3 regions of the Bacillus sp. ISL-75 genome follow, and region 2 is predicted to be linked to each of the others. Evidence: riboswitches for the same ligand, from Rfam matches in the RefSeq annotation. Region 2 holds a riboswitch; each other region holds the start of a gene.
What was found. A riboswitch is a leader RNA that binds a small molecule or an ion and turns the genes downstream of it on or off. The one in region 2 is predicted to bind glycine.
Positions count from the first base shown of each region.

Region 1: linked by a shared signal. The riboswitch ahead of gcvT (glycine cleavage system aminomethyltransferase GcvT) and the one ahead of J7E63_RS21280 (amino acid permease) in region 2 are both predicted to bind glycine.
Region 3: linked by a shared signal. The riboswitch ahead of J7E63_RS13385 (amino acid permease) and the one ahead of J7E63_RS21280 (amino acid permease) in region 2 are both predicted to bind glycine.

Region 1 covers NZ_JAGGQX010000014.1:39,134-46,651, forward strand. The annotation lists gene comGA (competence type IV pilus ATPase ComGA) at 1-744, opposite strand, end outside; gene J7E63_RS06320 (YqhG family protein) at 873-1,664, opposite strand; gene J7E63_RS06325 (DEAD/DEAH box helicase) at 1,642-3,330, opposite strand; glycine riboswitch at 3,508-3,595, shown strand; glycine riboswitch at 3,599-3,678, shown strand; gene gcvT (glycine cleavage system aminomethyltransferase GcvT) at 3,765-4,871, shown strand; gene gcvPA (aminomethyl-transferring glycine dehydrogenase subunit GcvPA) at 4,890-6,236, shown strand; gene gcvPB (aminomethyl-transferring glycine dehydrogenase subunit GcvPB) at 6,229-7,518, shown strand, end outside.
Region 2 covers NZ_JAGGQX010000053.1:11,767-19,284, forward strand. The annotation lists gene J7E63_RS21280 (amino acid permease) at 112-1,518, opposite strand; glycine riboswitch at 1,964-2,063, opposite strand; gene J7E63_RS21285 (glycoside hydrolase family 3 protein) at 2,223-4,244, opposite strand; gene J7E63_RS21290 (response regulator transcription factor) at 4,573-5,340, opposite strand; gene J7E63_RS21295 (sensor histidine kinase) at 5,337-7,175, opposite strand; gene J7E63_RS21300 (TRAP transporter substrate-binding protein) at 7,275-7,518, opposite strand, start outside.
Region 3 covers NZ_JAGGQX010000028.1:11,263-18,780, forward strand. The annotation lists gene J7E63_RS13370 (aldolase catalytic domain-containing protein) at 1-474, opposite strand, end outside; gene J7E63_RS13375 (hypothetical protein) at 766-1,137, opposite strand; gene J7E63_RS13380 (MFS transporter) at 1,331-2,548, opposite strand; gene J7E63_RS13385 (amino acid permease) at 2,782-4,146, opposite strand; glycine riboswitch at 4,311-4,391, opposite strand; gene J7E63_RS13390 (DUF2935 domain-containing protein) at 4,934-5,731, opposite strand; gene J7E63_RS13395 (response regulator) at 6,105-7,518, opposite strand, start outside.

The DNA.
Region 1 (7,518 bases), on a different contig from region 2:
CGCATCACGGGTATGCATCGTGGAAAGCACTAGATGGCCTGTTAATGCAGCCCTTACCGCAATCTTTGCCGTCTCAGCATCTCTAATTTCACCGACCATTATTATGTCAGGATCATGACGAAGAATTGCCTTTAGTCCGGCTGCATAGGTGACGCCTGCTTTTTCATTGACTTGGATCTGCAGGACTGAGTCATAGTTTTTTTCAATGGGATCTTCGAGTGTAATGACATTACGATGAAATAAGTGGGCGGTTTCATTTAAAAGGGAATAGAGAGTAGTCGTTTTTCCGCTGCCCGTCGGCCCGGTAAAAATTATTAATCCATGAGCGTGTTTGAGAAGGGCAAGTAGTTTTCGGGTCATTGCTGGGAAGAGTGAAAGTTGGTGAAAAGGTATTTGTTCTTGCTGTGGTAATAGCCGGATGACAAGGCTCTCTCTATTATTAGAAGGGAGTGTGGAAAGCCTGAGCCCCATTAAATTTCCGTCAACTTCACAAAAAATGGATCCACTTTGTGGTCGTCTTCTTTCTCCAATGTCCATATTGGCTGTGAATTTAAAATGTGAGATTAATCTGTCGCATTCATCTCTTGGAAGGGATAGTCGAGGAATTAACTTGTTGGTTAATCGGATTTGGACGAGTGTGTCCCTCTTCCTTGGGATAATGTGAATATCTGTTGCCTGGTTTCGTGCAGCATCTGTAATGATTCGATTTGCTAAAATTTCTATCTCGCTAACAATAAGTACCACCGCCTTTTCATTTTTCTTTGGATAATATTCGACAAGGTTCCTCCTTATCCTTCTTTATTTTCAAAAATATTTTTTAAGGGTGTCAGGCACCATGTGAAAATTTCACATGGTGCCTGACACCCTGTCTCTTATATTGCTTTTTCAGTGAGATAAAATAGGCCGCCATTGATGAAGGATATGGAGATTTTTGGTTCGTACTGTTCCTTTAGTGCCATTTTTTCGGTTTCAAAGTTTTCATTTTCATCTTCAACATCCTCGTAAAAATGATTCAAGAGGTGTAAATCTTTATCCCAACGTTCTCGCGCGTCTATTGCCCAAGAGTGGTCATCCTTCTCAATGATGGATGTAAGATAGGTTTCAACTCTCATCATCCCGCTTTGAGGTTTCACTAAAGGTGACAAAGTAAAGGAGTAATCAGGTATTTTTGGTGTTAACGGTATTTCAAGCAGTCTGTCATGGAAATCTTCAACCATTTTTCCGTTAATGAGTTGTAAGCCGATTGATTTGAAAATATCCCGCTTACGGTCACATTGATAGGAGATCTTAACATTCATACAAAGCCATGGTAGTAAAGGAGTTTGCTTGTTTTGATTCCGATGATTTTCATAAAGTCGGATATAGCTGGCTAAATTTTTCGTCGAAGTAAAAATTTGATGTAGCCGAGGTGAACCAAAATGAATGATTTCCCCCTTTATATTTTCAGGAGCGGCATCTTGGTTCGTAATAAATGTTAACTTCATCGGGTTTGGAATTCCACCCGTTTTTTCTAAATAGTGCCAGTAAAAAGGCCGATTCATTAATTCCTTATCAAGTTCAACTGTTAACTGAACAGTCAAATAGCCTGGGCTATTCGCCACAATTGCACAGTCATTAGCCTGAAAATAGTTCAATAAAAAGTTATGAATTTCCTGCTGCTGCATGGGAATCTCCCTTCTTCATGTCCTGAGCAAATTCAATCATTGATGATAAATTTTCCATTTTAATTCGCATTTCGCCTTCGGATGAGGATTGTCCAAAAATATCGATTAAATGGTCTTCTATATTGCCAAATTCCAACTTTGTTAATATATCGTCAAGTTCACCAATTACTTTTTCAAATAAATGTATTTTCTCATAAAGAAGCTTCAAAATATGTTCTTCGACAGTATTTTTTATCGCAAAATTATAAATCATGACATCCTTTTCCTGGCCCAGACGATGGATACGACCAATTCGTTGTTCGAGCCTCATTGGATTCCATGGCAAATCAAAGTTAATTATATGATTACAAAACTGAAGGTTAATTCCTTCACCGCCTGCTTCAGTTGCAATAAGGACTTGAGCGTGCTTTTGGAATAATTCTCTCATCCAGTCCTTTTTTCCCCGCTTAAAGCCGCCCCGAAAAGGGACAGATGAAATTCCATGCTGTTTTAAATACCATTGGAGGTACATTTGTGTTGCTCGGTATTCTGTAAAAATAATCACTTTATCATTTACTTTTTGAATTAATTCTAATGCTTTTTCGGCTTTTGAATTCTTCTGGACAGCTTCGACTTTTGTTATTAAATACTGAATTTGTTCTTCGAAAGCTGGGGTTGGATTTTCCTTTTTTTGCAGCATATTTTTTAATGTATAAAAAACTGCTTCTCTACTGCTGCATGCCTCACGCTGTAATGTCATTACGGAGAATGAACTTGCCTGTGCCCAATTCCCCTCATTTTTTAATTCAGTAATTGACTCATAAAGATCTTTCTCCTCTTGAGTGCATTCAATCGGAATGGTTTCCACATGCCTTTTCGTCCACTCAATGCCTGTATCTGCCCGCCGGTTCCGAATCATAACCTTGTTTACTAATTCTTTTAAATGCTCATCATCATTTAATGAACGTGCATCTCGTTTGTATTTTTCAAAGAATGCTGTTTCGCTGCCTAAATGTCCTGGTTTTAATAATGAAACCAGATTAAAAATTTCCTCGATACGGTTTTGAATGGGCGTTGCCGTCAATAGTAAACAAAATTTCTTTTTCAGATTTTGGACAAATTCGTAATTTTTTGTTTTGTTATTTTTAAGTTTATGGGCTTCATCGATGATAATAAGGTCATAGTCCTGCTTAAAAATTATATCTCGATGAGGATTTCGTTTGGCCGTATCAATTGACGAAACGACAACATCACACTGTTCCCACACATAGCTTTTCCTTTGTGAAATGGCTGGAATGAAAAATTTGCTATTCAACTCCATCGACCATTGAGTAACTAAGGATGCAGGGACAAGAATCAATACCTTTTTCACCAATCCACGAATCATATATTCTTTTAGAATCAGCCCGGCCTCAATCGTTTTTCCGAGTCCTACTTCATCGGCAAGGATGGCTTTCCCATTCATGTTTTCAATTACTTGTTTTGCTGTTTCAAGCTGGTGAGGAAGTGGGGTTAGATTGGGTAAATGGCTAGGTGCTAATAAACCCTTGAAATCTGGAATGACGAGATGTTTTTCAACTCCAATTGCTAGTTTAAAAAGTTCCCAATTCCCCCATGGACCATCGTTTTCAATTCTATGTAAAAAATCATCCTTCCAGGAGGAATCAAATTCAATTTCGATCGACATGGTTCCAACTCCTTTTTGTTCAATTTCCAGCTTTTTGCTTTTCTAATAAAGTTATTGCTCAATGTATTATTTTAATGGTAGGATGATATTAGCTTTGAATGTTTTAAATATTTTAATAAGGTAATTTATTTTATAAGTATAATTAGTATGACCAGTTTAGATAATATTATAATGCGAATGATAACAAGGGGAGAGACTACTTATGTAGCGCCGAAGGAGCAAGCAGAAATGTGAATCTCTCAGGCAAAAGAACTCTTGTAGGACGCAGCTCTGGAGAGCGCTGCTAGCTTTAAGCAGCCACCAAAGGGGAAAGCCTTTTTAGGTAAACTTTCAGGTGCAAGGACAGAGACCTTCTTACGTTTCATAGGAGGTTTCTGTCCTTTTTTATATTATCTAATGAATAATTTGCGCCAAAGATTGAAGGGGGATTAAGAATGTCTGAATTAAAACGAACTCCACTTTTTGATGTGTATAAAGAATGGGGTGGAAAAACCATTGATTTTGGAGGTTGGGCACTGCCGGTTCAATTCTCTAGCATTAAAGAAGAGCATGAAGCTGTTCGCTCTAGTGCAGGTTTATTTGATGTTTCCCATATGGGTGAAATAGAAGTAAAAGGCACTAATAGCTTAGCGTTTTTACAAAAAATGATGACTAATGACATATCAAAAGTAAAAAATGGAGGTGCCCAGTACACCGCCATGTGTTATGAAAATGGCGGTACTGTTGATGATCTGCTTGTATATAAGATCGAAGACAATCATTACCTTTTAGTAGTAAACGCATCAAATATTGAAAAAGATTACAAATGGCTTGAAGACCATTTAACTGGTGATGTCTCTTTAGAAAACTTATCGGAAAAAACAGCACAGCTGGCTATCCAGGGACCACTTGCGGAAAAAGTATTGCAAAAGCTTGCGGGAGATAATGATTTAAGCCAAATTGGCTTTTTCAAATTCCAACAAGATGTAATCCTAAATGGGAAAAAGGCACTTGTATCAAGAACTGGGTATACTGGTGAAGATGGCTTTGAAGTATATTGCGATGCAGAAGATGTTGTGGACCTTTGGAGAGACATTTTAACTGCAGGTAAAGAAGATGGAGTAATCCCATGTGGATTAGGGTCACGCGACACACTTCGCTTTGAAGCAGTTTTAGCACTTTATGGTCAAGAACTATCTCCAGAAATTTCACCACTAGAAGCTGGAATTGGTTTCGCTGTGAAATTAAACAAAGAAGATGACTTTATCGGGAAACAAGCGTTAATCCAACAAAAAGAAAAGGGCTTAACAAGAAAATTGGTAGGAATCGAAATGATTGATCGCGGGATTCCACGTCATGGCTACCCTGTTTATAAAGGTGATCAGTTAATTGGTGAGGTTACAACTGGAACGCAATCACCAACGTTAAAAAGGAATATAGGTCTTGCCCTAATCAATGCAGAATTTACGGGTCTTGAATCCGAAGTTGAAGTTGAAATTCGCGGCAAACGTTTAAAAGCTACTGTAGTTCCAACACCTTTTTATAAAAAAGAAAAGAAATAAGAGAAGGGAGTTAGGTTTATGAAACATCGCTATTTACCTATGACTGAACAAGATAAGAAGACTATGCTTGAGGCAATTGGTGTTTCCTCTATTGATGAACTGTTTAGCGATATCCCTGAGAAAGTAAGATTTAAGGGTGAGTACAATATAAAAGCGGCCAAGTCTGAAACGGACTTAATGAAAGAGCTTTTTAAGATGGCTAGTCGGAACGCTGACCTGAAAAGAAACGTATCTTTTATAGGTGCAGGTGTTTATGACCATTACATGCCTGTAATTGTCGACCATGTTATTTCTAGATCAGAATTTTATACAGCTTATACACCTTATCAACCAGAAATTTCACAAGGTGAACTTCAAGCTATCTTTGAATTCCAAACAATGATTTGTGAGTTAACGGGAATGGATGTTGCCAACTCATCGATGTATGATGGCGGAACTGCACTTGCTGAAGCAGCGATGCTTAGTGCAGGCCATACCAAACGAAAAACAATAGTTGTATCCAGTGCGGTACATCCAGAATCACGTGATGTTCTTAAAACTTATGCAAAGGGTCAGTACCTCAATGTGATTGAAGTACCAGTCAAAGATGGTGTAACAGATCTAGACGCATTAAAAGGACTAGTTAATGAAGATGTTGCAGCCGTTATCGTCCAATATCCAAACTTCTTTGGGCGAGTCGAGCCGTTAAAAGAGCTTGAGGAAATCATTCATGCAAATAAGTCCATGTTTGTAGTTTCAAGTAACCCACTGTCCCTTGGGGTATTAACACCTCCAGGTAAATTTGGTGCTGACATCGTTATTGGTGATGCGCAGCCGTTTGGGATCCCAACTGCCTTTGGCGGACCGCACTGCGGATATTTTGCTGTCACTACTAAGTTAATGCGGAAAGTTCCAGGCCGTCTTGTTGGACAGACAACGGATGACCAAGGACGCCGCGGTTTTGTCTTAACACTGCAAGCTCGTGAACAGCATATCCGACGTGATAAAGCTACATCAAATATTTGCTCCAATCAGGCATTAAATGCCCTCGCTGCATCTGTAGCGATGACCGCACTTGGTAAAAAGGGTGTCAGGGAAATGGCTGCGGCCAACTTGCAAAAAGCTCATTATGCGAAAAATGCTTTTAAGGAAGCTGGCTTTGAAGTTGTTTATGATGGCCATTCCTTCAATGAATTCGTTGTGAAATTAACTAAGCCTGTAAAAGAAATCAACCAAAACCTTTTACAAAAAGGAATAATCGGGGGCTATGATTTAGGGCGTGATTATTCAGAACTGGCTAACCATATGCTGATTGCTGTAACAGAACAAAGATCGAAGGAAGAAATTGATACTCTAGTGAAAGAATTGGGGGATTTCCATGCATAATCAAGACCAGGCACTCATTTTTGAACTTAGTACACCAGGCCGCATCGGCTACAGCCTGCCGGAAATGGATATACCGGAACTAGATCTCAGCGGTCTCCTTCCTGATGGTTACCTTCGTACAGAAGAGCCTGAACTTCCTGAAGTTTCGGAGCTTGATATTATGCGCCACTACACTGCCCTTTCGAGGAGAAATCATGGCGTCGATTCAGGATTCTATCCACTAGGCTCGTGTACGATGAAATATAATCCGAAAATCAACGAAAATGTAGCGCGTTTTAACGGATTTGCACATGTACATCCGCTGCAAGATGAAAGCTCTGTTCAAGGTGCTCTTGAACTTTTATACGATTTGCAGGAGCATTTAATCGAAATAACAGGTATGGATGAAGTGACCTTGCAACCTGCGGCAGGGGCTCATGGGGAATGGACAGGTTTAATGATGATCCGTGCTTATCATGAGGCTAACGGTGATATGAACCGTACAAAAGTAATCGTCCCTGATTCTGCTCATGGTACGAACCCAGCTTCCGCTACGATTGCTGGTCTAGAAACAATTACCGTTAAATCAAATGAACATGGTCTTGTTGACCTTGAAGATTTAAGAAGGGTTGTTGGCGAAGATACTGCTGCATTAATGTTAACCAACCCGAATACGCTTGGACTATTTGAAGAAAACATTCTTGAATTGGCTGAAATTGTCCATGAAGCCGGTGGCAAGCTTTATTATGATGGAGCAAACTTAAATGCCGTTCTTTCAAAAGCAAGACCTGGAGATATGGGATTTGATGTTGTTCACTTAAATCTTCATAAAACATTCACTGGCCCACACGGAGGCGGTGGCCCTGGTTCCGGTCCTGTCGGGGTGAAGGCAGACCTTATCCCGTTCTTACCGAAGCCGATTATCACAAAGCAAGGCGAAGAATATGTCCTTGATTATGACCGCCCGCAATCAATCGGCCGTGTGAAGCCATATTACGGAAACTTCGGAATCAATGTTCGTGCTTACACATACATCCGCTCGATGGGACCAGATGGCTTAAAAGCGGTAACAGAGTACGCTGTATTAAATGCGAACTACATGATGAGAAGACTTGCTGAATATTATGATCTACCATTTGATAGACATTGTAAGCATGAATTTGTACTCAGTGGAAGACGTCAGAAAAAATTAGGCGTTCGTACATTGGATATTGCGAAACGTCTGCTTGATTTTGGCTACCACCCACCAACCATTTACTTCCCATTAAATGTGGAAGAGTGTATTATGATTGAACCGACTGAG
Region 2 (7,518 bases):
CGCTTATTTATTTTTATTATTTTCAGAATAATAGTTAATTGAATCTAAGTCAAGCTTTTTTGAAAGCGGAAACATGATTTATTAATAAAAATTATATTTTTGGGTTGCCCCTTAATTTTCCGCCACTTTTTGTTGATTCTCCTGATCGGCATAATTCTCCTGATCCGCATTATCCGCCTTCTTTATCAACATCTTATAAATCGCAATCAGCATGATAAACCAGACAGGTGTTACGAACAAGGCAACACGAGTGTCTTCCGCAAGTGCAAGTACGACAAGCACGAACGCTAGGAAGGCAAGGATTAAGTAATTGGAAAATGGATAAAGCGGCAATTTAAATTTGTTCACTTTCGCAAGATCTGGTCTGGTTTTGCGGTATTTCAAATGGCTGACGACAGTAATTCCCCAAACAAAGATGAAACATACTGTAGAAATACTTGTAATCAGCGTAAATACTCCTTCTGGCATTACATAGTTCAACACAACGGCAATTAAAATGACAACAGTAGAAAAGAACAATGCATTGGAAGGTACTTGACGAGAAGTAAGTTTTGCAAATGGTACAGGTGCATTTTTATCTTTGGCAAGTGAGTATACCATCCGGCTTGTACTGAAAATGGCGCTGTTACATGCCGAAGCTGCAGATGTTAGAACGACAAAATTGACGATACCAGCAGCTGCAGCGATACCAACCGCCACGAATACTTGAACGAATGGGCTTTTCGCTGGATTGATGGCGTTCCACGGATAAATACTCATAATGACAATAAGGGCGCCAATGTAGAAAATTAATACCCGAATAGGAATATTATTGATTGCTTTTGGGATAACTCTCTCCGGGTCTTCTGTTTCACCTGCAGTAAGTCCTACAAGTTCAATGCCAACAAAAGCAAACACGACCATCTGGAATGAGAGGATAAAGCCATTTATGCCATTTGGGAACATGCCGCCGTGGCTCCATAGATTCGTGAAACTGGATGCGCCTGAATTTGTGGAAAAGCCTTTAATAATCATGAAAATTCCGATAACAATTAATCCAAGTATCGCAATGACTTTAATTAATGCGAACCAGAATTCCATTTCGCCAAAAAGCTTTACGGTTGCAAGGTTCATAACGAGCAAAACGACAAGTGCAATTAATCCTGGCATCCACTGTGGTACACTTGGAAACCAAAACTGAGTATAGAGACCAACAGCTGTTAAATCGGCCATTGCAATTGAAATCCAGCAAAACCAGTAGGTCCAGCCTGTGATAAATGCTGCCATATTACCTAAATAGTCTCTTACAAAGTCAACAAAAGAATGATATTTCAAATTGGATAAAAGCAGTTCTCCCAGGGCGCGCATGATTAAAAAGCAAATTACCCCTGTAATCAAGTAAGCAAATAAAATCGATGGACCTGCTAAATGAATAGATTTACCTGCTCCAAGAAATAATCCTGTTCCGATAGCCCCGCCAATAGCGATAAGTTGAACGTGCCTGTTTTTTAAACCTCTTGACAATGTTTGTTCCTGCATATGAATTCCCTCTCTCTACTTTTCAAGGATGTTTGCAATTTTTTGATGGCTTTAAATAATATGTAAAATCAATAATTGCAAATTTATTCTAATGAAAATTTAATATTTTTTTAGTCAATTCGGCATGAATAAGCGCTTACATTTTCTAAAAAGTAAATAATCAACAGGACAATCATGATGCGTAACAGCCACTCCTGTAAATACAGGATTCCTTTACCAATCATGCTTTCACACCACAATATGGTAAAATTTTAGGCCCTAAATCTTTTTTAGGATCGTTACGACTCTCCCATTATTAGTTTTGTGTTTAACTCCTCCTTTTTATGTTTATTACTATTTTTCTCCACAAAAAAAGGACAGAGAAAAATAGGCGTTCCCCATTTTCCTCTGTCCTTTTACCTGAGAGTATAACTCCTTTGGTGGCACATGGCGCTCTCCAGAGACGCGTCCTATTGTGGTCCTTTTACCTGAGAGATTGAGCCCAATTTTTGGGACTTGCTCCTTCGGTGCTAAACAATGCGTTTAGTCTCTCCCACAATACTCATCCGCAATTATGAATTTAATTTAATCCTAGTCTATTCAAAGAATGATGTCAAATGAATTTTCTGAATTTAATTAATTATTATAATTTTATAGAAATACAGAGGCCATAGTAAACAGACACTTTTCCATTACTATTTAATGTATTCATGTGCCTTCAACTCTTATTTATATGTTAATCCAAAGTCAAATCCGTAAGAATCCCCATTTTTATTTTTATAGACATAGGAAGGATCCTCTACATAGCCTGGAATATCTCCAACCTCGTTGTCTACTGCTTTTTTGTTAGCAGGTATGGTGAATGGAAGTTTCCCTGTCGGATTGTATTTTCCACGAATAACGTCTACGATTGCCTCCGCCTTTACGCCAAACGTGCTGATTACTGCTGCAGCATTAGGCTCAATTTGATCAATCAACCATGGGTTAGTGAAGTTAATCGCAGTAATCGTCGGAACTTTTTTCTGAATCTCAATAATTCTATCAACATTAGTAATTCCTGTTTCAGGGCCAATGTTTATCCGTGGATTATTATCCCAATTCGATTGAACAGGTCGGACCCAAACAAACGCATGTGTTGCTTCCTCAAGATTATCCGTTACGGTGATAGAAGTATCATATTTTTTAATAGTTTCTTTTAATTTCTTGGTGGCCGCTGCATCATCTCCACCTGGGAACATCTCAATATATAGTTTGACATCCTTTATTTCACTATCACCCAATGGTAATACATTTTTACCATCGATATTGTCATTGCGTAATAGAACCAATGACTTCCGGTGTGCTTCATCCGCTTTTTTCTGTGATTCAGGATTATTGACTACATCAAGCGCATTTTGACCATCGACATAAGGGTTTTCGAAAAGGCCTAATTTCATCATCTCTGTTAGTAAAAAAGTGACCGATTCATCTACTTTTTCTTCTGCAAGCAATCCATTTTTCACTGCATTAATAATTGGCGTCGGATCGGATGCGCCAGAAATGATATTTGTCCCGGCATCGATTGCTTTCGCAAATTTTTGTTCTGGTGTTAATCCTTCAGCACCCCAGGCATTATTACCAATAGCACCCGTATCGGAGTTGACATATCCTTTGAAACCAAGCTCTCCACGTAAGAGGTCAGTGATGAGCGCTTTGTTTAAAGCAAAGCCAACTTCTTCAAATTGCTGATTTTCACTATACCATGGCAAACCTTGGTCAGCACTCGTATTGCTTGGAAATGCGTAATATGGCATGACCGACGATACTCCAGCTGCAATTGCTGCCTTAAAGGTCGGAATATGATATTCAAGCAAGCTGCCTTCAGTTGGATACGGATTGAATTTCCCCTCCACAAAATGAGGATCTAAGCCGTTATCACGTGCTCCACCACCTGGGAAATGCTTCACAGTGATAGCCACACTGTCTTTACCAAGCTCATCTCCTTGAAAACCTTTGATTACGTTATAAATCATGTCAGAAGCTAGTTCTGGCTGCTCTCCAAATGTATCTTCAATCCTTGCCCAAAGAGGGTCAGTAGCAATATCGGCTGTATACCCGTAAACTTTACGAATACCCGATGCTCGCCATTCCTTTGCGGCCGTTTCCGCAAAGTCTTTCACAAGACTGGAATCGCGTGTTGCCGCTAAACCTAAAGGACCTGGCCAAAAAGAATGGAGGCCTGCCCCCTCACTATTATTCGTATAATCTGTTGAGGCATGATTCCTCGGGTTTGAAGTAATAACAATTGGGATCCCTAACCTTGATCGCTCAGCTACTTCCTGTAGCTGATTATTATAGTCTGCGATGACATCTGTCGTTGGAGTTTGCCGAAAAATATAATATCGTGTGTTTTGATTTATTAATTTATTCGGCAGGACTAGTTTGTTATCTTTAAATTGCGGGAATTCAGTAATAAGCATCATTCCTGCTTTTTCCTCAAGCGTCATCTTTTTCACTAGATCCTTTACACGTACGTCAGTAGGTACCTGCCAGTTTTCATAGGGGTCGAGTCTACTGTTATTATTAAGGTCCTTAAATTGCTTCTCACCCTGTACAAGGATGTTTTTGGTCCTCGCTTCAATGGCAGGTGCATTTTGCTTATTGCCATTCGATTTTCCCGGTTCCGCGCTTGCATATGGAATAGCAAGCGATGATAACATCAATGCAGCAATCGTTAATGTTGATGCTTTTTTTGAAAATAGTTTCATTCTATTTCTCCCCCGTTTTCCTATTAAAATACTTACAAAAAAGAGTAAAACTAGTTAAATCTTAAACGTTTCATGACATTCCTATCACTCCTTCAAGAGAAAACGCTTTCAATCGAAATAATTGTATAATTTAGAAGGTAAACAATAATAGAGAATATTTTTAGGTGAATTTGTGTTTTTTTAAGATTTGAAATATTCAGATATATATACCCATAGCCAAAGTCCTAGCTTTGGACCAGATAAGATCGCAAAATTGATATAAATTAAACGCAAACTTAAATCAATCAAAAAAAAGAAGCCAAAAACTAGATTCTTGGCTCGTCGACCTTTATGGAGTTTTTTCCGGTACCTTTACAAGCGCTGATTTTCGAAACTCTGATGGTGAAAAGCTTGTAAGTCTCTTAAAGTTGTTACTAAAATAGGCTAAATCCGAGTATCCCACTCTCTCAGCAATCTCAGCTAATCGTAAGCTTGTATTTAGTAACAAACGTTTGCTTTCCTCAATTCGCAGCTCGGTAATATAATCGACAAACTTTTTGTTCAGCTGTTGTTTGAATAATTGACTAAGATAACTAGGATTCATATGGACTGACCCTGCCGCATCCTTCAGTGTAATTTGGTCTAATGGTGTTTTCTCTAAATACTGCAAAACCTTTTCAATCGTTGAGGAAGGAAGATTTTCATCCCCATTTTTTGGAGTATTCCTTTTTGTCTCTTCTTTTGATTTCATTTCTAGCCACTTTTCAAGACACCCTTTTAACTCGGCTTCCTCTACTGGTTTTAGAAGGTAATCGGTTACACCGGTTCGAATGGCTTGTTGAACAAATTGAAACTCGTCATGAACACTGATCACAATGACATCCTGTTTCTTCTTCAAATGACTCAATTCTTTTACTAACGAAAGCCCGTCCATTATCGGCATTCGAATATCCGTTAACACTAGATCTGCATCATTATGCTTAATCCAGTCGAGTGCTTCTAACCCGTTTTCACATTCGTGGACCACTTGCAAAGGAAGCTTCAACTTGTTTATCGTCCACTTAAGAGCTGTTCGAACCCATCTCTCATCATCAACCAACAAGATATTTTTCTTCATACTCTCTCCTCCTCCACATGATGATCTAGTATGGGTAAATGGATTAATACCTTAGTCCCTGAACCCTGTTCACTTTGAATGGTTATTCCATACTCGGGTCCAAACAAATAATGAATTCTTTGATGAACATTTACGATTCCTATATTTTTCCCATCACTAGTGGACGTTTTTAAGTCCATTCTTTTCTTGATTTCTTCTAAAATATGATCCTTTATTCCTTCACCAGTATCGGAAATGCGAATAACAAAGGAAGACTCAGAATGACGGAAAGCTGATATCACAATTTTTAATTTTCTAGTATTAGGACCATAACCATGAACAAAACAATTCTCAACCAATGGCTGGAGGGAAAATTTCACCATTTCCAATTCCATTACCCATTGAGGAATATCAAACATGTACTCAAAACGGTCCTCAAAGCGAAACTTTTGAATCTGCAGATACATTTCACAAAAATTCACTTCTTCTCTAAAACTCACGGTAGATGAATGATTATTAAGATTATACCGAAGTAGTTTTCCAAGTGATAAAGACATGGTTGCAATATTTTCCTGATTTTCTTCCAATGCCATACCCCTAATGGTTTCAAGAGAATTGTATAAAAAGTGGGGATTCATTTGTGATTGCAGCATTTTTAATTCGACTTCTTTTTGTTTAAGTGACATTTCTGCTTCCTTTAACTTAGAGACATATACTTCTTCAAGTAGGTTGGATAGTTTCTCAACGGTATTATTAAAACCAGCAGTCAATTGTCCGATTTCATCATTTGAATCCACTCGAACTCTGCCATCTAATTTTCCAATTTCAACTTCCTTCATAAAATGTTGCAAACGACGGATGGGCCGAATGATGCTTGTGGCGAATCCGAACCCGATCAAATAGGCAATAATCAAAGAGACAAGAATGGTTAAGGATATGGCTTTTTCAATTTGAACGATTCCCCCCGTTAAATCTCGGTATGGGACTGCCGATAAAAACCTCCAGCCGAGGTTTCGAGAGAAAGTATAGGTAATAAAATCTCTCCGTTCATTTTCTAAAATTTCCGTGCTGCTTCCTTCTGTTTTCAGGTTTGAAAGTTGTTTGAATTCAACCCTTTTCCCGAGTTTTGAGAAGTCAGGATGGTAAATATAATGCCCGTTCGCATCTAAAATGGAAAAATAGCCATTTTTACTGATGGTTACCTTGTTAGAGATTTCTTCAATTCTTCTGAAATTGATATCAATAATAAGCATGCCTACAGGTAAGAGCGTCTGGGGATTATATAGTCTCCTTACGAGTGAAATGACAGGCTGTTCCTTATTTTCTAATTTTAACTTTCTCATAACTAACATACTCATCCCATTAAGTGGGACAGATGAATACCAATATTCCTCTTTCATTTTCGTAGCAGGATAGAAATTTCTATTTCCAAGAGTATCAATTACCTGATTGTTATTAAGTAGTATAGTGATATTAGTTATATCTGCTCTTGAGTATTCTGCTTCTTTAAGGGTGTTACGAGTTGGTTCAATAAATTGATCTCTATTTTCTGACGCTTTCAATTTCAAAAGGCTCGATAATTCAGGAGAGTTGATAATTTTTAGGCTGGTAATCTCAAAATCTTGTAAATAATATTCGATATGTGACTCTACTTGATCAATTACTTGGCTGCTCGATTGTCTAAGTACATTTTCAAGTTCAACCGATGAACGATTGTATGAAATAACTCCAACTGAAATGACTGGAAAAATAACTAGAAAACTGGAGAAAACGCAGAGCTTTATCATCAGTGATTGATTTTTTAAGAGGATGTATCGTTCTAGGAATTCTGCGATTTTTCTCCACCACTTCATCATTGTTGTTATTCATTCCTGTCTATTAGTGATTTTTTAAACAGAAAAGACCTAGCTGGTAAATGGATATATTCACCAACTAGGCTTACTGCCTGCTATCGATTATGGACGTGCTTTTTCAATGGCATCCATTACCTCTTTATAATCTTTTGAATATTTATCAACCATGGATTTAACAGCGTCTTTCCAAGGTGTAATATCATCAACCTCAGTGAAGGTAACTCCTGCCTCTTTCAGTTTCTTAGTAGAACGCTCTTCCCACTTATCCCATTCTTCTCTTTGCGCTTGAACGGAATCAAGTGCTGCTTGTTTCACAATTTTTTGATCCTTTTCTGAAAGCTTATCC
Region 3 (7,518 bases), on a different contig from region 2:
GCTTTCCTTCACCAATTCAAAAGCTTTAATCAGCTGTTGTTCAGGAACACTTGATAATGCCATAATGTTTAGCGACGTCTCATATCCCAAATCATGGAACATTTGGACAAGTTCTAATCCTTTATCTACTTCACGGATATAGCACGCTACGCGAATCATATCTAAAACACTTTGTTCACGAGGTAGAATATCATTGGGATCTACACGCCCAATATCGACTAAAGCCGATAGCTTCGTGAACTTTTTGACAGGGATAATTTCTTTCAGGAAGTTATCATCAAGAAACCGCCATGGATTGGGCTCAGTCGCCTTAAGAAGCTTTGGAGAATTTTTATAGCCAATCTCCATGTATTCAACACCCGCTTCACTTAGGCCGTTATACAAGTCTTGAACAAATTCGACACTGAAATCCCAATTGTTAACTAATCCTCCATCACGAATGGTACAGTCTAAAATTTTGCTACGAGTTTCCATGATCGTCATTTCCCCCTGTTTATTCCACTTTTCTCATATTATTTCACACTTTTATGCTTTTAATTACTAAAATTTTCTTATTGTGTTTATATCATGGTTTGTCCGAATGTGTCAACCTATTTCCTGAAAATTCTTATAATCAAATAATAATAGCATAAATACCCTTCACTTTTGTTCCTGTATTTTGTACGGGTATGGTTACATTGTAAGTTCCATATTTAATTCCTATTTGACGAAATGAATAGGCATTGGCTTTATTAATACCAATGCCTTAGTTAAAAAAAGGAGATCTTAGGACCAATGATACAGTTTTCCCTGCCTGCTAAATGATTGACTGAGATCCTTTAATGTGTAAACTCTAGCCGTTAAGAGAAATAAATCATTGTAGTTATTATGGATGTATTCATCAATAATCTCGATTCCTTCTATAAATTGATCAACTAAATAATACGTGTACTTTTCATCCCAAGAAAACTTATTGATTCTTAAAAGTTCATCTGCAAGTATTTGAAACTTAAACTCCTCAATCAGGAGTTTTATTTGAAACAATTTATCCGGATTAAACCGAAAGCTGTTTTTATTCTCATGGCTTTTCTGAACATATTTTATAAAACCCTTGATATTTTCAGCCAACATATTCGCTTTTTGCATCTCGAAGTTCAATTTGTCCTCACCTCAACGTCTAATTTCCAACCCATCTTTAAGAAGAGTGTATGTTTGGGGACGACATAATGACACCGACAATACCATTTATCAGGAAAAATAAGCGAACAATCTCCATAAAAAAGAGGCACAAATCCAATTTGATTTGCAGCCTCAATTTTTATTATTTTATGAAGATGCTATAAGAGTCAATTCACACTACTTTAGATAAAGTAATGTTTTGATCTTGATTATCTTTTCTTTTTTTCAAACTAACCATTGCTATAAAGGAGATACAGTAGAGTACAGCAAGATATCCCATTGCGATCGTCACATTAGCATGCTGCAGGATATATCCTACTAAAATAGGAGATAATCCCCCTAATGCTCTACCGAAGTTAAAGATAGTATTGGTTGCTGTGCTGCGAATTTCTACTGGATAGTAATTGCTTATTAATGCACCGTAACCGGCAAACATTCCATTCGAGAAGAATCCTACGATCGCACCGCCGATTAAAAGACCTGCATTCCCTGACGCATATGAGTATAAAAAGACTGCGACTGCGGAAGCGAATAAGAAGATTCCAAATGAGCGTTTCATACCGAAACGATCCATAAACTGTCCAAAAGTTAACATACCTGCAATCATTCCAGCAGCCGTACTAATCGTCCAAAGAGCCGAGTTTGAAACCGATAATCCCTGGGATTGTTGAAGCATGGATGGCAGCCAAATCATCAAGCCATTATAACCGGCAATTTGAACCGTTGCCATGATAGCTAAGGCAATCGTCGTTACTGAAGTTCTAGGAGTAGCAAACAATTGCTTTAAATTCCTTTGCCTTGGCACAAGTTGTTTTTTCTTTTGTGCTGCCAGCCACACGGGCGATTCGTCTAATTTTTTTCGGACGATAAAGGCGAATATAACAGGAATCAATCCGATGAAAAACAATCCTCTCCATCCCCAAGCAGGCAGGATCATGGCACTAAGAAGAGCAGCCAGAATCACACCGTATTGTGCACCGATGCTAACATAAGAAGAAGCGCGTCCTTGTTTATTCTTTGGCCATGCTTCAGCCACAAGCGCCATACCAATTCCATATTCCCCACCTGCACCTAAGCCGGCAATAAACCTAAAGATGTATACTTGTTCAATATTTACTGCTAAACCAGTTAACGCCGTTCCGATAGCAAATAGTAGAATCGTATAGGTAAATATTTTAACTCTCCCAAATTTATCTGCTAAGATACCGAAAATAACTCCTCCAGCGAGCATACCTAAATTGGTAATTGAAGAAATAAGACCGCCAGCAACCATGTCAATATGAAACTCTGCAATAATCATCGACATCGCAAAGGAGATAAACATGATATCCATGCCCTCTAATGTTAAACCTGCTACTGATGCAACTACTGTTTTTTTACGATATTCCATTTTTGTCGTTCTCCTTTCAAGCCTCACAGGACTTTGATTAAAAGATAATGGGCAAAAATAAAATGCCCTTTCATCCAAAGGACAAAAGGGCATTCATATATAATTAGTATATATGAAGTTTACTTTTGCCTTTTTGGCCTCTCTGAACCAAATTAAAGGAATTTAATTTCATCTAATAGTAACACGATACAAATCATGTGACAATATTTTTATTATATTGCAAGAATTTTACTTTACGCAGATATTCTAATATTTTTTCCCTTTGTCCTTTTAAATGAATACACTATGAATAAAAGAATGAACCATAATGGTGTCATTAATAAAGCGACACGAGTTGATTCTGCAAATAGCATAATAATGAGAATAAATGCAAATAACATGAGAACAAGATAATTAATAAATGGTGTAAGCGGTGCTTTAAAAATCGACTTTTCATGTAAATCTGGGCGTGATTTCTTATATCGCAGATGACAAATTAAGATAATGCTCCAAACCCAAATAAAACAAATCGCACTAATCGTTGTCACGATACCAAAGGCTTGTTCTGGAATCAGCTTACTTAAAAGAGCTCCTGCTGATAGAACAAGTGCAGATATAAATAATGCGTTACTCGGTACATGATTTTTATTTAATTTAGCAAAATTCGCTGGTCCCTGTGAATGATTACTTAAATTAAATAATATGCGGCTCGTTGAAAACAATCCACTGTTACAGGCAGACGCAGCTGATGTTAAGACGACAAAATTAATAATTCCTGCTGCAATCGGAATACCAACTAAACTAAACGTTTTTACAAAAGGACTGTTTGCTGCATTCAGTTGCGTCCATGGATTGATGCATAAAAGGATAATAAGGGCTCCCACATAGAAAAAGAGTATTCTTAAAGGTATTTTATTTATTGCTGATGGAATATTTTTTTGTGGATTGGATGTTTCGGCTGCTGATACACCTACTAATTCAACACCTACAAATGCAAATACAACCATTTGAAAAGAAAGTAAGAAACCAGTTATTCCATTCGGGAAAAGACCACCATGGCTCCATAGATTTTTTACTGTCACCGTTCCTGAATCTGTTTGAAATCCAATAATTAACAAAATGACCCCTATGATGATTAAAGCTAGAATGGTGATCACTTTGATTAAAGCAAACCAAAACTCTAATTCTCCAAATAGCTTTACTGTTAATAAATTTAGTCCCAATAATACAATTAAACAGACTATAGCAGGTACCCATTGTGGGATATCGAACCAATATTGTACATATACACCAACAGCAATAATATCAGCCATTGCTGTCATAATCCAACAAAACCAATACGTCCATCCAGTTACATAACCAGCCCACGGTCCAATATAATCCTCGGCGAAGTCCGTAAATGATTGATAGCCCTTATTTGATAAAAGAAGCTCTCCTAATGCCCTCATAACAAAAAAACATGCGATACCTACGATTAAGTAGGCAAAAATGATAGATGGACCTGCTAACTGAATGGCTTTTCCTGAACCTAGGAATAAACCTGTTCCAATCGTACCTCCAATCGCAATCAGTTGTACGTGCCGATTTTTTAAATCTCGTTTTAATTCTTGTTGTGCCACTTCATTTGCCCCCTCATTAGTAATAATTTCCTTCGTTCACTTTGTGAAGATATGAACAAAGGGTTAAACACCATGAAAAAAGAGATTGGAATTTCTCCAATCTCATCGGTCATAAGAATAACAAATAATATCCATTACTCTTTTGGTAGAATAACAAATAAAACTCGTACTCTTCTGTCCTTTTGCCTGAGATTGTGAACCCTTCGGCGCCGCAGATTTCCTGCGGTCTCTCCAGAAGCTGCTCCTGCTATAGTTTGACCCATAGCAATCATAGCTTGCTTAGTATTTAATTTATGAAGAAGAACAAATGGTTCAAAATCCCCCGCTAAAAAAAGTTATGCATTATTACATCTTATCTCGCAAACTAAATTATTGTTAAATAATTTCTAATTTTAGTAGTATTCAATCACTTTGTCAATAATTAATTTCAGAGAATCTAGATTAATGGAGAAACAAAAAATGAACCCACTGCTAAAGATTGGGTTCATTTTTATCGCATTCGTTGATTCTGCATCTTTAATCTCCTAGTACCAAAAAATATTGAATATGATTTGCTGAGATGGGCGTAATCGCCATAACACGATATCCGATACTCAGTAATTGCGACAAAGTTTCTGCACAATTTTGACGTGGAGGCTCAAACGGAGCATGGAAACTTTTATAAAGATTAATAAATTGATTATTATTTGTACAGTGAAGCAAGATCACATGTCTACCAGTCCATGCTTGACCGATCATTGGTTGTGGTTGTTGGTGTGGTTGTGTTTCCCTTTTATTTCTCATTGAATTATTCCTTAAGTCGAGGTTTAGCAGGATCACAATTGGGTGAGTCAAGATTTGCCGATTCTGCTAATTTCATAAGATAATAACATTCTTCACGATACATATGATCCGCCATTAAGGCGGCAAATGTTCCTAATGCTTGCTTACTTAGTCTAAGTTCTTCAATTTCTTGTAAAAAATTTTGAAATAATTTTATTTCTAACTGGCTGTCTGAATTCATTTTTAACAAAGCAGGGAACGAGGTCAAATTACTTCTTAAATATCCTGCTAGTTCAACTGATTTCAGGTAAAAATCTTCAAAGTTCTTCCTAAATGCATTACTTTTCTCAATGAGTTTCTTTTCAACACTATCTAAATTAGAGGAAATTGCCTCTGAATGACCCGCAGCATCTAATAACCATAAAAGATGATGATGTAGTTCATGGTAAACAGGAGGAGCTTCCCCTGCTTTTAGGTGTATTAAAATTCTTAAGTATTCCTCTAATTCATTGACCATATGATTGATAAAGGTTGGCGAAAGGTGAATTTTTATTTTCCCAATCAGATGTTTTCTTAATAAGTCCAATTTAAATTCCCGTAATCTTATAACCTCTGTTTCAGCTTCGATTGTTAATGTCACTATATCTGAGGAATTTGCACGATCCAGAAGTTTGTCAAATCCTCGTATAAAAGATGATGCCTTTTCAATCTCCTCTTTTTGGACGGGTGCAAGAGCTTCGAAAATAAACCTCGAATGATCACCTAATATTTGGAGCCAAAACCGATGTTCAAATCTTGCTGTTCTCTCAAGGACATCATTCATGTTTATTCCTCCCAGAAAAAAATACCCATACTATTTTGATGTTTATTCTTTTCATTTGTTTCTTATGAACAAAGAAGGAAAATTTAATTAAGTTTGGAGTGAACTGCGTGGTAACCGACGCACCAGTGCCTGGCACACAGGTATCAAACAGTTTTGAAGCTTGTGATTGACGGTTATCTTGAGTTTAGGAAAAAGTTTTGAGTAATAGGTAAGTTAATTACTAAAAAATAAGTCTTGCTGCCATTTTTGTGAAGATGTTTCGTAATCTCTTCTTTCGTCGATTCATTTTCCCTTCGCCTCCGATGGCTTTATTGAATTATTTACAATTACGCACATTCATAGGTGGACTCCACAAATAACACTCCACCAACATTTACTTTAGTATATGTTGTGAACGGTAGAAACCTGGGGTTGTTCCAATATTTTTCTTGAATACTTGATTAAAGTATTTTTGATTTTCGTAGCCTACCTGTTTACAAATTTCTGATACTTTTAAATTTGAGCTTCTTAGTAATTTCTTGGCATTATTCAATCTAACATTTGTAATATATTCAAAGATGGTGTTACCAACTGCTTTAGAAAACAAACTGCACAGGTATGCAGGGTTCTTATGGAACAACTTACCTAAGTCATCTAAAACGATGGGTTCCTTATAATTAGTATTTATGAAACTTTTTAAGTCGATGATTAGTTTTTCATTATAGGACACGTGGTTCTCCTTTAAAAATTCAGTTGATTGATCAATAAATTGTACAAGCCATTCTCTGATTTCTTCCAAAGACTGTAATAGATTTAATTCTTCGTATAATAAATATCTTTCGCCACCACTTTTATTTACTTCATATTCACTTTCGATATATTCCAAAAAATGATTAACTATTTTAAAACATACATATTTTGATTTTTCCGGAGACAGGTTACTCTTTTTACAATCGAGAAAAACTTTGGTCATGAAAAGATTCATTCTGCTAAGAAGATTTGGGTTTTTTTCATTAAAAAATTGATTAATTTCTTCGATAATACTGTTTCCAAATGAATGATTAAAAGTTTCTAATTCTTTATAATATGTTATTAACTGGTTTGAAAAAATTCCATTTTTCAATGCTTCTGTTGCTTCACTGTATGCTTTCTTTATTTCCGAAATATTTTCATATACATTGCTGATTCCAACAATCGGTTTTAATTTGATATCATGCAATGACACAAGATCATGAACCAAGTCATTCCTAATCTCTAAACTAGAATTGGAAAACATGATTACAATTTGACAATCAATCGTATAAATGAAACTCTCAATTCCCCTGTTTTCCAATAGATTTTTCATACAACCTAATGGGACCTGAAGTTTTTCAGTCTCTTTTGAATCATCCCATGTAAACCCTTTCAATCCGATGTTTAAAAAAGAAAAACGATTTAATTTTTGGTCTATTTCAGGGTCAACAAATCTATGTCCTAAGATGTAATCAAGAACACGCTTTTCTTCTAATGCAATTTGATATTCATTAATCCGTTCAGTTGTTTGTTTTTCATTTTTTATTTTTTCAAGTTTTAAAATGGCTTTTTTAATAGAACAAACAATTTCATCCACCTCAATTGGTTTGACCAGATAGTCAATTGCCTCGAGTTGAATGGCCCTTTTGGCGTAATCAAATTTTGAATACCCACTAATAATGATAAAAACAGTTTCTAGATTAAGATTCTTTGTTTCTTTTATTAAATCCAATCCATTCATTTTTGGAATTCTTATATCGGCTAAAACAATGTCAGGCTTTTTGTTAATAATTTCT